2 regions of the Aquamicrobium sp. NLF2-7 genome follow, and region 1 is predicted to be linked to the other one. Evidence: predicted binding sites of a transcription regulator. Region 1 holds the regulator's gene; the other holds the start of a gene.

Region 1 (7,655 bases):
AAGCTCGATCAGTGTCTTGGCGCGATCCTTGAGCCCCGGCATGGCGCGCAGCAGCCGTTCTCTGGCCGCATTATCAAAGCCCTCGGCAAGGGCTTCGCCATCCGGCAGATATGGGAGTGCGGACAGGAGAGCTTGGGTGAGTGCCGCGTCATCCATCGAACGCATGTGTATGCCGTTGAGCGCCTCCAGCTTGGCGAAGTCGAAGCGCGCTGCCCCCTTGTTGACATCGGTGATGTCGAACCATTCGATCATCTGGGCAATCGACATCACCTCGTCGTCGCCGTGGCTCCAGCCGAGGCGTGCAAGGTAGTTGAGCAGGGCCTCGGGCAGGTACCCCATTGCCCTGTAGGCTTCCACGCCGAGCGCACCGTGGCGCTTGGAAAGCTTCGCGCCATCGGCACCGTGAATGAGTGGGATATGCGCCATCTTCGGCACCTGCCAGCCCATGGCATCATAGATGATGGTCTGCCGTGCCGCGTTGGTGAGATGGTCATCGCCGCGGATGATGTGGGTGACGCCCATGTCGTGGTCGTCCACCACCACTGCATGCATGTAGGTTGGATTTCCATCCGAGCGCAGGATGATGAAGTCGTCGAGATCCTTGTTCTGGAAGCGCACATCGCCCTGAACGAGATCGCGCACGAGGGTTTCTCCCTCGGTGGGTGCCTTGATGCGGATTGCGCCGGGAACGCCAGCAGGCGCTTCGGAAGGATCACGATCGCGCCAGCGGCCATCATAGCGTGGCGGGCGCCCTTCGGCGCGTGCCTTTTCGCGCATTTCTTCCAGTTCCGCCGGCGTGGCGTAACAGTAGTAGGCCTTGCCCAGACGAACGAGCTCTTCCGCCACCTCGCGGTGCCGGCCGGCGCGCTCATACTGCGATACGGGATCGCCTTCCCATTTCAATCCAAGCCAGCTCAGGCCTTCGAGAATCGCAGCGGTAGCTGCATCTGTGGAGCGTTCCCGATCCGTATCCTCGATGCGCAGCAACATGGTGCCGCTGGTGTGGCGGGCATAAAGCCAGTTGAACAGCGCAGTGCGCGCACCGCCTATATGCAGGAAGCCCGTGGGCGAGGGGGCGAAGCGGGTGACGACCTTGTCAGACATTCAGTTCTCGCGAGGTGACGAAAGCCAGCTGCCGGACTTTCGCTGTTTGCGCGTTCATGTAGCATAGGAGGTGAGGGGTGCAAGGGGGAGGCTTGGTGACTTTGTCGTCGGCCGGCAGTCACGGCGCAAAGAATGCGCCTTTTGATGTCAGTGAGCGAAATCTTTTTGCTCTGCCGGAGGCAACGGCGTCGCCGGCACCGCAGGCGCCCGCCCTTCCGCAGGATACTTCTCCCGCACTTTCTTCAGAGCCTGCTCCACTGCCTTCACGGCGATCGCGATTCCTGCAGGCAGCACATGTCACGCTGCCGCTACGCAGATTCGGACGATCTGCTTCAATGGCGTTTGCGCTGGAAATGGAGCGTGGAGCCGGCTTTCTTCTCGTGCCGGTGTTCCTGTCCATTGGCGTCGTATTCTACTTTTCGATGTCTCATGAACCTCGATGGACTATGCTGCTTGGTCTGACCGGGGCTGTTGCGGTTTTGACATGGGCCGTGCGCAGACATCACAAAATTCATCTGTGTTGCCTGGCTCTTCTGTTTTGCGTTTCCGGCGTCAGCCTCTCCAAATTTCAGACATGGCGTCTGGATACGCGGGTGATTGGCTCCGACATCACCGTACGACTCACCGGAAGGGTCGTTGAAATTGAGGACATGGCGAGCGGGCGCAAGCGTCTGACGATCGATGTCGTCTCCACGGAGAGGCCGAAACTACGCTACCAGCCGGAACGGGTACGAATTTCCGCCCGCAACCTGCCGCCGGAGATAGCAGCGGGCTCGGATGTGACCGGTCTCGTCCGCCTGCTGCCGCCGAGCGGGCCGATTCGGCCGGACAGCTACGACACATCCTTTTCCAACTATTTTGGTGGCATTGGCGCGAGCGGCTTCTTTCTCTCCGGACCAAAGCTGTCCGAGCAGACTGTCGCGCCGCTGGCTACCCGCGTCAGTGCAGCGATCGAGCGGGGGCGGCAGGCGGTTGCCGGGCGCATCAGACACACCATCGGCGGGCCGGAAGGCGAAATCGCGGCAGCGCTGATCGTCGGGGTGCGGGCGGGCATTCCCGAAGAGATAAACGAGGCAATGCGCAAGACCGGCATCTATCACATCATCTCCATATCCGGCCTGCATATGGCGCTGGTGGCGGGTACGGTGATGGGATTGATGCGCGGATTGTTCGCCGCATTCCCGGATTTTTCCTCCCGTCATCCGGTCAGGAAATATGCAGCCCTTACCGCGCTTTTTGCGATTTTCTCCTACCTGCTGATATCCGGCATGGTGGTTGCTGCCGTGCGCTCGTTCATCATGCTAGCCGTGATGCTGGTGGCCGTGCTGTTCGACCGAAGCGCGCTGACCATGCGCAATCTCGCCATTTCGGCGATCATCGTCATCCTGGTCACGCCCCATGAGGTGGTGGGGCCGAGTTTCCAGATGTCGTTCGCGGCAACGGCGGCGCTGGTCGGCGCCTATGCGGCGTGGTCGGATTACAAGGCGCGCCGATCTGCTGCACGTGTTTACAGAAAGTCCGGCGTCGTTCGGTCACTGACCCGCGCTCTGGTCACCATGATGGTTGGCCTTGCCGCAACGTCCGTGGTTGCCGGTGTTGCCACGACCCTCTACGCGGCATGGCATTTTCAGCGCATTGCACCGCTCAGCCTGCTGGCCAATCTGGCGGTGATGCCCGTCGTCTCGATCATCGTCATGCCATTTGCCGTTTTTGCATCGCTCGCCATGCCTTTCGGGCTGGATGGCCCTCTCTTGCAGATCATGGGCAAGGGGCTGACAGCAGTGATTTTCCTTTCCGAAAGAATAGCGGATATGTCGCCAGTCGATGCGATCGGGCTGATTCCACCCGAGGCAGTGCTTCTGGCGACGATTGCGCTGGTGATTGCAACGATGACGACAACATGGCTGCGCCTTGTTGCACTGCCATTCGCCATTGGCAGTCTGCTGACGCTTGGCTCTGCCCGAACGCCTGACATTCTCATTTCAGAAGATGCCCGGCTGATTGCCGTCGCCATGGAAGGCGGGCAGGTTGCGGTCAACCGACCCCGCCCGAATGCCTTCACCATGGATAACTGGAGCCGGGCGATGGATGCAGAAACGGTATTGCCGCCAACCCGCGCAAAGCAGCCGGACGATGGTATTTTCCTGCATGATTTTATCGCTCCTGCGAGGCAGGAAAGCAAAGCCGCAGGGTTTGTATGCTCAGGGAAAACATGCGCGTTGCGCAGTCCCTCCGGTCTGCTTGTCGTGCAGGTTCAGGATGCGGGTATTGCCGCCAAAGCATGTGCCCATGCAACAGTCATCGTGATCGAGGACGCGATGATGCGTAACCCGTGCCGAAAATCTCAGGCAATTGTGGTGACCCGTCGGGAGCTGGCGAAAAAAGGAAGTGCCGAAGTCCATCTGGAAAAGATCGACACTGCTTCTGGTGTTCCAGCCGGAAATTCATCACCAATCATCGGAGAGCCGCAGGTGCGCTTCGCCATCGAAGGGGATTATCGGCCATGGCACACCCAGCGCCGATATTCGCGGGAAGCACGTGGCTTGCCGCCTTATGAGAGAAAAGTCGCCGCAGTACCTGCGGAAACGCCTGTTCTCTCCGCCCCGGACAAGATCGAATAAGCGATAAAGACAGGGCGTATCCGGAACGGTTTCCGCATCGTAAGGCAGGTCTGCTTCTGCGGGTTGATCAAATGCAGATCCAGTTACGCAGGAAAATCGACCATCGTGACAGATAGTTCGATAGGCCGCTCGCCTACGCAGCCAAAATCTGCTCACCGATCGTACAGGCCGTAAAGTGCCCTTCAGCTATCTTCGATCAACGTTTTGAGAGCGCTCAAACAGCGACCTCAATATTTCGATCATTTCCTCAGGATGTTGTTTTAAGATGCTGATAAACAATGTCCCTCAGAACGGATGGAAGGCAAAAAATCCGGTTCGCTCCGTTTCATTTCCGGATCAGTAACGGCGGATCAATCCGACCAGCCTGCCTTGTACCTTGACGCGGTCGGGTCCGAAAATCCGGGTTTCGTAAGCCGGATTGGCGGCTTCAAGCGCGATGGAGGCGCCTTTGCGACGGAACCGCTTCAGGGTTGCTTCTTCCTCGTCGACGAGTGCCACGACTATATCGCCCGGGGTGGCTGTATCGCCGTTGCGGATGATGACGGTATCGCCATCGAAAATGCCGGCTTCGATCATGGAGTCGCCCCGAACTTCGAGGGCATAATGCTCGCCGCCCGACAGCATTTCCGGCGGCACCGAAATGGAATGTGTCTTGTGCTGGATCGCATCGATCGGAACACCCGCAGCGATCCGCCCCATCACGGGGATGGAAACCGCCGAGGCGCTGTCATCCTCGTTGCTGGCGACCTGCGGCTTGCGAACATCCTTTGCCGGCTGCCCGAGGCTTCCCTGAATGACGCTGGGTGAAAATTTTCGCGCACTGTTCAGACCGGGGGCAATGGAATCTGGCAGGCGCAGCACTTCCAGCGCACGCGCACGATTGGGCAGGCGACGGATAAACCCACGTTCTTCCAGTGCGGTGATCAGGCGATGGATGCCCGACTTCGAGGCAAGGTCCAGCGCTTCCTTCATTTCGTCGAAAGAGGGCGGAATGCCACTCTCCTTCAACCGCTCATGGATAAAGAGAAGCAATTCATGTTGCTTGCGCGTCAGCATAGGTTCCCCCGGCAGCGGCGAATCCAGAATCGGAAAACAAACCCGGAACAAACACTATATGTTCCAGTTGTGTTCCGCAACCGCTTAAAATCAGAACGACCGGGGACAGCTTCAGCCGATCATCATCAACTGGCAGGGATCGCCGATTTCCGATGCCGGCTGGAATGGGGCGCGTATGACCAGTCCCCCTGATGCGGCCATGGTGCGCAGCATGGATGAATCCTGCACACCGAAGGGCGTGGCAATCAGCTGGCCGTCGCGTTCCTCAATGGCTGCACGGACAAAGTCCTGCCGATGGTCGTTGGCTGAAACCGGTGCCCCGAGCATCGCTGTCCTGATGTCCTGACGGAAAGGCCGGCCGCCAAGGCGTGCGAGCAGAGGTTTCAGGAAAAGCTGCGAGCAGACGAGGCTCGCCACGGGATTTCCGGGCAGGCCCAGACATCTGATGTTGTCCATTCTGCCGAACATCAGCGGCTTGCCGGGCCGCATGGCGATCCGCCAGAAGTCGAGCGTCATGCCCTCGCGCGTCAGAACCTTGTGAACGAGATCGTGATCGCCGACGGAGGCTCCGCCAGATGTGACGATGACGTTCGCACCGGCCGCAACAGCCTGTTTCACGAGCGCCGAGATTGCATCCTCGCGATCTGGCGCGATGCCGAGATCGATAACATCGGCGCCCACGGCGCGGGCCGCGGCTGCGATGCCATAGCTGTTGGATGAAATGATCTGACCCGGTCCCAGTTCGCTTCCCGGCAGGCGCAGTTCGTCGCCGGTGGCGATGATGGCGACCAGTGGCCGTCTGACGACCGTGAGGCGCGCGTGATTGGCCGAAGCGGCGAGCGAAAGCGCGCTGGCGCGCATCAGATGGCCTTTTTCGACGAGAAGGTCGCCAATCGTGAAATCCAGACCGGCGCGCCGCACATTGCGACCGGCAGCGGTCGGCTCGCGCAGGCGAATCACGTCATCTGCTGCCGGCCTGTCGACATTTTCCTGAATTACGACCGTATCGGTTCCGGCGGGCAGGGGCGCGCCGGTGAAGATGCGCACGCACTGACCTGCTTCGACAGAGCCTGAAAACATGCTGCCGGCGGCCACTTCGCCGATGACAGCCAGCTCACTGCCCGTGATGTGCGCGTCGGCGCCCCGCATGGCATAGCCATCCATTGCCGAGGCGTTGAAGGGAGGCTGCGTGCGCAGCGCCACAATCGACTCGGAAAGCACGCGATCATACGCATCGTTCAGGGGCACGCTTTCGCCACCGAGGGGCCCGACATCCTCCAGAAGGCGTTGCAGCGCCGTTTCCATCGGGACCAGCGCCATGTCAGGCCTCTGCCTTGTAGTCGCCTGATTTTCCTCCGGTCTTGGAGGTAAGCCTGATGTCGGAAATGATCATCGCGCGATCCACGGCCTTGGCCATGTCGTAGATGGTAAGGCAGGCGACAGACGCGGCCGTCAGCGCCTCCATTTCAACGCCGGTCTTGCCGGTGACACACGCCAGCGCCTGAACCCTGAGGCCCGGCAGATCGTGATCCGGCTCAATATCGACGCTCACCTTGGTGAGCAGCAGCGGGTGGCAAAGCGGGATTAACTCGTGCGCCTTCTTGGCGGCCATGATGCCGGCTATGCGCGCTGTCGACAGGACGTCGCCCTTCCTGGCGTTGCCTGCGAGGATCATGGCCAGCGTCTCGGCCTGCATGCGAACGCTGCCCTCGGCGATAGCCTCCCGTACGGTCTCGGCCTTGCCGCCAACGTCGACCATATGCGCTTCTCCGGAAGCGCCGATATGCGTCAGGCCGGTTCCGGCCGGGGAGGGGCGTTCGCTCACGGCAGCTATGCCTCGCCTGATTCGAGCCCAAGAAGAATGCGCGTGGCACTGGTAACGTCATCCTGACGCATCAGGCTTTCGCCAACGAGGAAAGTGCCGATGCCGCTCCGGGCCAGCCGCTTGCAGTCCTCATTGGTGAAGATGCCGCTCTCGCCGACGAGCAGCCTGTCGGCCGGAATCATCGGGGCAAGACGTTCGCTCGTCTCCAGCGAGGTTTCGAAGGTGCGCAGATTGCGGTTGTTGATGCCGATGAGGCGCGAGGAAAGGCGAAGCGCACGCACCGTTTCTTCCTCATCATGCACCTCGATCAGTGCGTCCATGCCGAGCGAAAAGGCGGTGTCTTCGAGCGCCTGAGCGGTGGCATCATCGACGCTTGCCATGATGATGAGGATCGCATCCGCCCCCCATGCGCGCGCCTCATGCACCTGATAGGTGTCGAACAGAAAATCCTTTCGCAGCGCGGGAAGGCTGACAGCCTCACGCGCGCGGGTCAGATATTCCGGGGCGCCCTGAAATGACGGTCCATCCGTCAGCACCGAAAGGCAGGCGGCGCCGCCGGCCTCATAGTCCCGGGCAAGGGCAGGCGGATCGAAATCGGCCCGGATAAGGCCTTTTGACGGGCTGGCTTTCTTGATCTCGGCAATGAGCGCGAAGCGGCCGTCGCGATTGCGTGTTTCAAGTGCTGACAGAAAGTCGCGCGGCTTTTCCTGATCTGCTGCCCGGGCTTTCAGCTCGGAAAGGGACGTGCGCGCCTTTGCTGCGGCGATCTCGTCACGCTTGTAGGCTTCAATCTTACGCAGAATGTCTGACATGGCTAAGCGTTGGAAACCTCGATCAACTTGTTCAGAACTCTGGTCGCATTCCCATTGTCGATCGCTTCGCGAGCTTTGACGATGCCGTCTTCAAGTGTCCTGACCTGGTCGGCAACGACCAGTCCGGCACCAGCATTCATCAGCACCGTATCACGATATGCGCCGGGAGTTCCCGAAAGAACGCCGCGCAATGCGGCCGCGTTGAATTCCGAATCTCCCCCGCGCAACGCTTCCTTG
Region 2 (7,655 bases), 1.5 Mb from region 1:
TGCGGTGGTCTCTGCAACGCATTCTTTCGGGCGCACCACGACGAATACCGAACTTTGAGTCATCATCGGATGACCGGAAGCCGGGTTCGCTTTCCAGTCAGAAGCGCTGCAGCGATTCCGGCAAAGTGCGGCGCGGTTTTGCGGGTGCAACTGCGTAACACAGAGGGATGGCACGTTTGTGCAACCCGCTGAAATGCTTTGCGTGACTATTTTTACATCATTCATGCGATGCCGAATGTCTCCATTCAGCGGTAGAATGCTCTAATGAAAATTCCTGCCCTTTGGCATGACCGAACGCGCGCTTCGGGCAAGCATGTGCTGGCTGTTTTCCGCAGGGATGCCGGGCATGCCTTTTTCCTCCACCAGTTTCTGGGGCGCATCGAGCAAATCGCCCAGCCATGAGGAAAGGTCCTCTATCCGTTCGGCAACGATGTGAAGGACGCCCGACTGGGACTGCAGCCTGCCGGTAACGCGCACGAAGCGCCCGCCCATGATGGCAGGCCGGTAGCGGTTGAACGTGCCCAGCCAGAAGATGATGTTGGCGATCGCCCCTTCATCCTCCAGCGTCAGGAAAACGGCCTTGCCCTTGCCCGGCCGCTGGCGCACCAGCACCAGCCCTGCCACGGTGACGCGCGCGCCATCGGCCAGCGCGCCAAGCCGCACATTGGGCGTCACCCCGGCCCGATCGAGCCGGGCGCGCAGGAAGCCCACCGGATGCGCCTTCAGCGACAGGCCAAGGCTGCGATAGTCGTGAACAACATGCTCGCCCGGCTGCATGGCGGGAAGATGGGTGACGGGCTCCGGATCCGGCAGGTCCAGTTCCGGCCTGTCGAACAGCGGCAGGGATTCGACCGCACTTTTCGCATCGAGCGCGCGCACGGCCCAGAGCGCCTCGCGCCGGTCGAGCCCGATCGAACGGAAGGCGTCGGCATCGGCAAGCCTGCCGATTTCGCCCGTATCCAGCCCGGAACGCAGCCACACGTCGCGCACCGAGACATAGCCGTCACCACGGCGGGCAACGAAAGTCTGCATGCGTTTTTCTGCAAGCCCCCTGATCTGGTTGAAGCCCATCCGCATCGCATGCATGGTGCGGATGGTGCGACGCATATCGACATGGCGCTCCGAGACGCGGGCCGGATCGAAAGCCGCCTTCTCCAGTGTGCACTCCCATGCGGAAGCGTTGATGTCGACGGGCCGGATCTCGACGCCATGCTCGGCCGCATCGCGTATGAGTTGGGCGGGCTTATAAAAACCCATCGGTTGCGAGTTGAGGATCGCCGCGCAAAAAACGTCCGGGTAGAAAGCCTTGAACCAGCAGGAGGCATAGACCAGCAGGGCGAAGGACGCGGCGTGGCTTTCGGGAAAGCCATATTCGCCGAAGCCCTCGATCTGTCGGAAGCAGCGCTCGGCAAATTCCTTCGGGTAACCTTTACGAACCATGCCGCTGACCATGCGGTCCTGATAGAGGCTGACCTTGCCGGTGCGCCGGAAAGTCGCCATGGCGCGGCGCAGCAGGTCCGCTTCGTCCGGCGAGAAACCGCCCGCCCTGATGGCGATCTTCATCGCCTGTTCCTGAAACAGCGGAACGCCCAATGTCTTGCCGAGAATTTCCTCCAGCTCGGGTTTGTAATACTCGACCTTTTCCTTGCCCTCGCGCCGGCGCAGATAGGGGTGAACCATGTCGCCCTGTATCGGGCCGGGGCGCACGATCGCCACCTCGATAACGAGATCGTAGAATGAGCGCGGCTTCAGGCGCGGCAGCATCGACATCTGGGCGCGCGATTCGATCTGAAAGACGCCCAGCGTATCGGCCCGGCAGATCATGTCGTAGACGATCCGGTCCTCCTTCGGCATGGTGGCCAGCGTGATCGGCCTGCCATGCGCATCGCGCACCCGATAGTGGTCCTCCAGCAAGGTAAAGGCGCGCTTCATGCAGCTCAGCATGCCGAGCGCCAGCACGTCGACCTTCAGGATGCCGACGGCGTCGAGATCGTCCTTGTTCCACTCCACCATTTTGCGGCTTTCCATGCCCGTCCTGACGATAGGCACGATCTCGTCCAGCCGGTCGCGGGTGATGACGAAGCCGCCGACATGCTGAGACAAATGGCGCGGGCATTCGGTCGTCACCAGCTCGCCGGCGCGGGCCAGCACATGGCGCGTCACCGGATCGGACGTATCGAGCCCGCCGGCCTTCGCCTGCTCGGAGCCGATGGAGGAGGTCCACCAGCCCCAGATCGAGCCGGACAAGGCGCCCTGCACATCCTGCGACAGGCCCATGGCCTTCGCCACCTCGCGCAGCGCCGAGCGGCCCCGGTAGCTGATCACCGCACAGGCCAGAGCCGTGTGCTTTTCCTGATATTTCTCATAGATATAGGCCATGACCTCTTCGCGCCGCTGGTGCTCGAAGTCGACGTCGATGTCGGGCGGCTCGTTGCGTTTTTCAGAAATGAAGCGCTCGAACAAAGAATCGATCTGCTCCGGCGCGACGGCGGTGATGCCGAGCAGGAAGCAGACCACCGAATTGGCGGCCGAACCGCGCCCCTGGCACAATATGTCCCTGCTGCGTGCGAACTGGACGATGTCCTGCACGGTGAGGAAATAGCGCGCGTAATTCATCCTTTCGATCAGCGCCAGCTCCTTGCCGATTCGCGCTGCCAGATGCGCCGGCACGCCCTCGGAGTAGAAACGGGCGGCGCCCTCCCATGTCAGCCGCTCCAGCTCCTGCTGCGGGGTGGCGCCGTCGCGCGTCGGCTCGTCGGGATAGTTATGCTGCAACTCCGACAGCGAGAAGGACAGCGTCGCGGCAAAGCGCCATGTCTCGGCCAGCGTCTGCGGATGCAGCCTGAACAGCCGCGCCATCTCGGCCGGTTCCTTCAGATATCGCTCGGCATTGGCATCAAGCGCGAAGCCGGCCTCAGCAACCGTCGTCCTGAGCCGGATGGCCGTGAGCACGTCCTGCAGGGGCCGCCGTTCGGCAGCATGATAAAGCACGTCATTGGTCGCCATCAGCGGCAGGCCGGCCTGATCGGCAAGGGCCTCAGCCTGCGCCAGCCGGAAGCGGTCATTGCCGCGATAGTCGGGCGCGACGGCCAGCCAAAGATTGCTGCCGAAACGTTCTTTCAGCCGGGCAAGCAAGGCAAGGGTTTCGGCGGCCGGCCCCAGCGGATCGGGCAGGATGGCCAGCGAAATGTCGTCACCCCAGTCCAGCAGATCGTCCAGATAAAGCAGCGAAACTCCCTTTTCGCTCTGCTCGCGCAGATTGCCCGTCGTCAGCAGCCGGCACAGGTGTCCCCAGCCCCTGCGGTTCTGCGGATAGGCGAGCACGTCGGGCGTGTCATCGGCGAAGGCCAGCCGGCAGCCGGGATGATAGGGCAGCACATGCGCTTCGCCTTTTTCCGAAAACCGGATCGCCTTCGACTGGCTCCACGCCCGCACCACGCCCGACACCGTGTTGCGATCCGCCAGCCCCATGCCGGCATGGCCCAGCGCGCAGGCCGTCACCACGAGTTCTTCCGGCCGCGAGGCCCCGCGCAGCAGCGAGAAATTCGACTGCACGCCGAACTCGATATAGGCGGGCGCGCCGCTTCCGGCAGCAGAAGCGTTCATGCGAACAGCCCGTGCATGAACCAGCGCGGCGGCGGCTGGCCGGCTTCATGATGGCCGAGCCGGTAGAGCCAGTAGCGGCGGCCTTCACTGTCCTCGACCCGGTAATAGTCGCGCTCCGGCACCTCTTCGCCATTGCGCCACCATTCGGGGGCGATGCGCTCCGGCCCTTCGGCGCACACCACGCTGTGCAGGGCACGCCGCCAGCGAAACCGCATCGGCGGGCCTTCCGGCAATTCGGTGGCCGGCACCTCGACTGGCTCGGGCCGGCCGAACAGGCGCACCGGCCGCTCCGGCAGCGCGGGCCGAGACACGCCTGCGGAGCCGGGCTCGGGAAGCTTCCCGGCAAAGGGGTGCAGGGCGACGGCCCGCTCGGGAACATGGCTCTCGACCGCCACCGGCTGCATCACGACCCCGCGTCCCAGCCTTGCCCGCACGCGGTCCGCGAACAGGGCGAGATCCTCATCCCCCCTGTCGGCTACGCCGGAAAGGTCCGTCTGGCGCATGTCGAAGGGCGCGGTCGAAAAGGCGGCAAGGCGCACGAGATCGAAGCCGTAGCCGGCGTCGAAATCGCCGCCGGCTACGGCCAGCCTTTCGCGAAACAGCTTGTGGATCCTGTCCGGATCGCGCAGCGGCAGCGATGCGGCGACAGCGATGCGGCTGACCGCGCCATCGACCCTGAACAGCGACAGGCCAAGCTGCCTTGCACCTTCGCCGCGCCGCTCCAGATCGCCTTTCAGCGAAACGGCCAGCATCTGCACCAGCCGTTCGATGTCCTCGGTGAGCACGACCGGCTCGGCCAGCTGCCGTTCCACGACCAGCGCCGGCACCGGCAGGCGCGGCGACACCGCTTCGTCGATGCGGCCAAGCGCCTGGTCGAGACGCAGCATCAGGTGCCGGCCGAAGCGGCGGGCAAGCGGCGCGCGCGGTGCGGCCATGATCTCGCCAATGCTGCGCAGGCCGACACTGTCGAGCCCCGTGCAGAGCTGCGCGTCAAGGCGCAGCGCCTGCGGCGGCAGCCGTGCCAGCAGGTCTGCCTCACCTCCCGGTGCGACCACCAGCCTTCCCTGAAACCGCGCCGCCACCCATGCGGCCCCGGGCGTCGAGGCAAAGCCGGCGCGCACGTCAAAACCCTGATCGAAGAATTGCGCCAGCACCATCTCCAGCATCGGCTTCTCGCCGCCGAACAGCGCGGTGCAGCCGGTGACGTCGAGAAACAGCCCGTTCTCGCCGTCCAGCGCCACCAGCGGCGTGTAGCGGTCACACCAGTCGGCAAGCGCTTCCAGCAGGCGGCGCTCGCCTGCCGGATCGGCTTCGACCACATCGAGGGCCGGATGCATGGCCCGCGCATCGGCAAGGCCCATGCCGCGCTTCAGGCCCAGCGCCTCAGCCCGTGCGTCGAGGGCCGCGACCTGCACCGTGTTGTGACGCTGCAGGCTCAGCACCAGCGGCAGATGCGCCTTGTCTGCGGAACGCCACGACCTGCCCAGACGCCGACGCAGCACCCGCTCCGCGGCCAGATAGGGAAACCACAGCGACAGGATCCGCTGTTCCGATTTGCGGATTTGCTCTTTCGGTGAAACGGCAAACATCGGAATTCCACTCCAGTGTGAACAGGCCCGGCAGGGCGGCAGGGGATTTGTCGAGCGAGACGGTGAAGGCAGGCAGGCCGATGGAGCCTTCGAGCGGGCCGGCAAGCGTGCTGCGCATGCCGGACGATGCCGGCGAGACGACAAGGCGCACGGGAGCTGCGGTGGCTTCAGGCCGTGCCGCCTGACGCAGGAGCAGCACCGGCCGGCCGGCTGCCTGCGCGCGGCGATGCAGGCGGCGCGTGGCGGTGAGGTCGAGCTTTTCGGGGTTGCCGTGCACTTCCACCACCACGGCGGCCAGCTTCTGCAGCGGAATTGCCTCCTCCGCCACCCATAGCGCATCGGCAAGCTTCGGTGCCTGCGCCAGCAGAAGCCGCTCCGGCGCAAGACCTGACAGCGCCTGCGCGCCCACGGCATGGGGAAGGCCGGCCTCATGCAACACACCCGACATGCCGACCCACAGCACGAGGCCCGGTTCCTTCGCCTGCCCCAGCAGCAGACCGGCCAGAGCCAGCGCAAAACCGGCGACCGCGCCGGCATCGCGCGTTTCACGACCATGGATCTCGGTCAGCGCCGCCCGAATGAGCCCGCCGCCGAGCAGCCTGTCGAGACTGCCGACGCCGATGGGCAGGCGCGGGGCCTCCCCTTCGCCTTCCGCTCCCGCAGGCATTTCAAGGCGCTGCGGCAGCGCACCTTCAATTCTCGCAATTTCCCGGCGCAGGGCAAAAACGGCGTCCCGCGCTACGGCGCGATTCGCCATGGCGGTCGATCTCTCTTATTTGTTCCTGTTATGTTCTTATAGATTCCAGAGCCGAACTCAGGAGTCAAGCAGACATGATAAGAATTTATTCCTTTGAAAGATCCTGCCTGTGCATCAGCGTTTGCCCAGCCGCGCGCAAAAGCCTATATGCCGCGGGAAAGAAGGACGAAGCATGGCCCGCATCTACAAGACACGCACCTGGCACGGAGAACTCTCCCCCTCGCTGGAGGAAATGGAGATGCTGGCGCTGGAGGCCTATGCGCATCTGCCCGAGGAATTTCGCACGCTGACCGGCGAGATCATCATCCAGGTGGCGGAGTTCCCGACCGACGAGATCATGGATGATCTGGCGCTGGAAACACCTTTCGACCTGCTCGGGCTGTTCGAGGGGCGCGGCATCGCCGAACGCTGGAACCCGGCCACGGGCGAGGGACCGAACCGCGTCACCCTCTACCGGCGCGCCATCCTCGATTACTGGGCCGAGAACGAGGAAACGCTGAGCGACATCGTCACCCATGTGCTGATCCACGAGATCGGCCACCATTTCGGCCTTTCCGACGACGACATGGAGCGCATCGAAGCGTCGTCGGAATGACGAAAGGCAGCGAAATCACACCACTGGAACTATATGCAAGGCTCATGGCGGCATGGAGCGCGGAGAGTTCCAGCCGGTGGCGAGCGGATAATCCAGCCACAGGCCAGTGCAGCGTCACCGCACTTGTGGCGCAGGATATGCTGGGCGGCGACATTCTCAAGACCCGGACACCGGACGGCACGCACTTCTACAACCGGATCGGCGGGATAAAGTGGGATTTCACCATCAGCGAGTTCGATCGGCCGACCCCGTTCGAGGACCTGCCCTCAAGCCGCGAAGAGGCGATGGCGGATACCTCTTCCGCGCAATATGAGGCGCTCAAAACCCGGCTGGGTGTTTAGATCATGTTGCAGTCAGACCGAATCGTCTGACGTCGCATAAATACGGCAAAGAAAAAGACCAGAGCAGCATTCGTCAGAACGCCCGCTGCTCCGGGCCCTTTACCAGTCACTGAGCTTCGTTTCGCCGGGCTCATACTCCTGCCCCTCGACATCCTTCACCACCGCCTGCCCGCAGCGCATGACCTTTTCCTTTTTGTCATAGGCATAGGTGGGCGAGCCGTAGAGATGCCAGCCCTTGTTCAGGGCAGCCGTCACCTTGTGGCAGAAGGTGGCGTCATCGACGGCGGTCAGAAAACGGTAGAGTCGCATCGTATCTTCCTGTGAGAAACAGAGGCGCCATCATGCAGCGATGGCGGCCGCTTTCGCCAGCAGTTTTTCGGCCTGCGCCAGATGCAGGCGCTCCACCATGCGCCCGTCGAGAGCGATCACGCCCTTGTCCCGGTTTTCGGGATGCGCAAAGGCATCGACGATGGCCTGCGCCGCGGCAAGGGCGGCAGGCTCCGGCGAAAAGGCAGCATTGGCGGCCTCGATCTGGGAAGGGTGGATCAGCGTCTTGCCGTCGAAGCCCATACTGGCCGCTTCCGCGCATTCCTCGAGAAATCCTTCGGCATCGCGGAAATCATTGTAGACGCCGTCGAGCATATCGAGCCCGCCGGCGCGCGCGGCGAGCAATATCTGCATCAGCCACGGCATCACATAACGCCGGTCGGGTGTGAGCGAAACGCCGGTTTCCTTGGCGATGTCGTTGGTTCCGATCACGAAGCAGG

The links. The regulator LexA, encoded in region 1, represses DNA repair genes until DNA is damaged. The targets are predictions, from matches to a motif close to TGTTCNNNNTGTGTTCNG.
Region 2: a site for LexA is predicted at 5,973-5,990, ahead of MIC97_RS10790 (metallopeptidase family protein). Genes of this name have one in related genera too.

Annotation. Positions count from the first base shown of each region.
Region 1 covers NZ_JAKSED010000001.1:634,117-641,771, reverse strand. Annotated here, with positions in the region: gene gltX (glutamate--tRNA ligase) at 1-1,104, opposite strand, end outside; gene MIC97_RS03185 (ComEC/Rec2 family competence protein) at 1,440-3,725, shown strand; gene lexA (transcriptional repressor LexA) at 4,062-4,781, opposite strand; gene glp (gephyrin-like molybdotransferase Glp) at 4,893-6,101, opposite strand; gene moaC (cyclic pyranopterin monophosphate synthase MoaC) at 6,103-6,606, opposite strand; gene trpC (indole-3-glycerol phosphate synthase TrpC) at 6,612-7,418, opposite strand; gene trpD (anthranilate phosphoribosyltransferase) at 7,421-7,655, opposite strand, start outside.
Region 2 covers NZ_JAKSED010000001.1:2,168,919-2,176,573, forward strand. Annotated here, with positions in the region: gene MIC97_RS10775 (error-prone DNA polymerase) at 262-3,606, opposite strand; gene MIC97_RS10780 (DNA polymerase Y family protein) at 3,603-5,048, opposite strand; gene MIC97_RS10785 (hypothetical protein) at 4,990-5,952, opposite strand; gene MIC97_RS10790 (metallopeptidase family protein) at 6,125-6,547, shown strand; gene MIC97_RS10795 (hypothetical protein) at 6,544-6,888, shown strand; gene MIC97_RS10800 (DUF1737 domain-containing protein) at 6,988-7,197, opposite strand; gene MIC97_RS10805 (CoA ester lyase) at 7,228-7,655, opposite strand, start outside.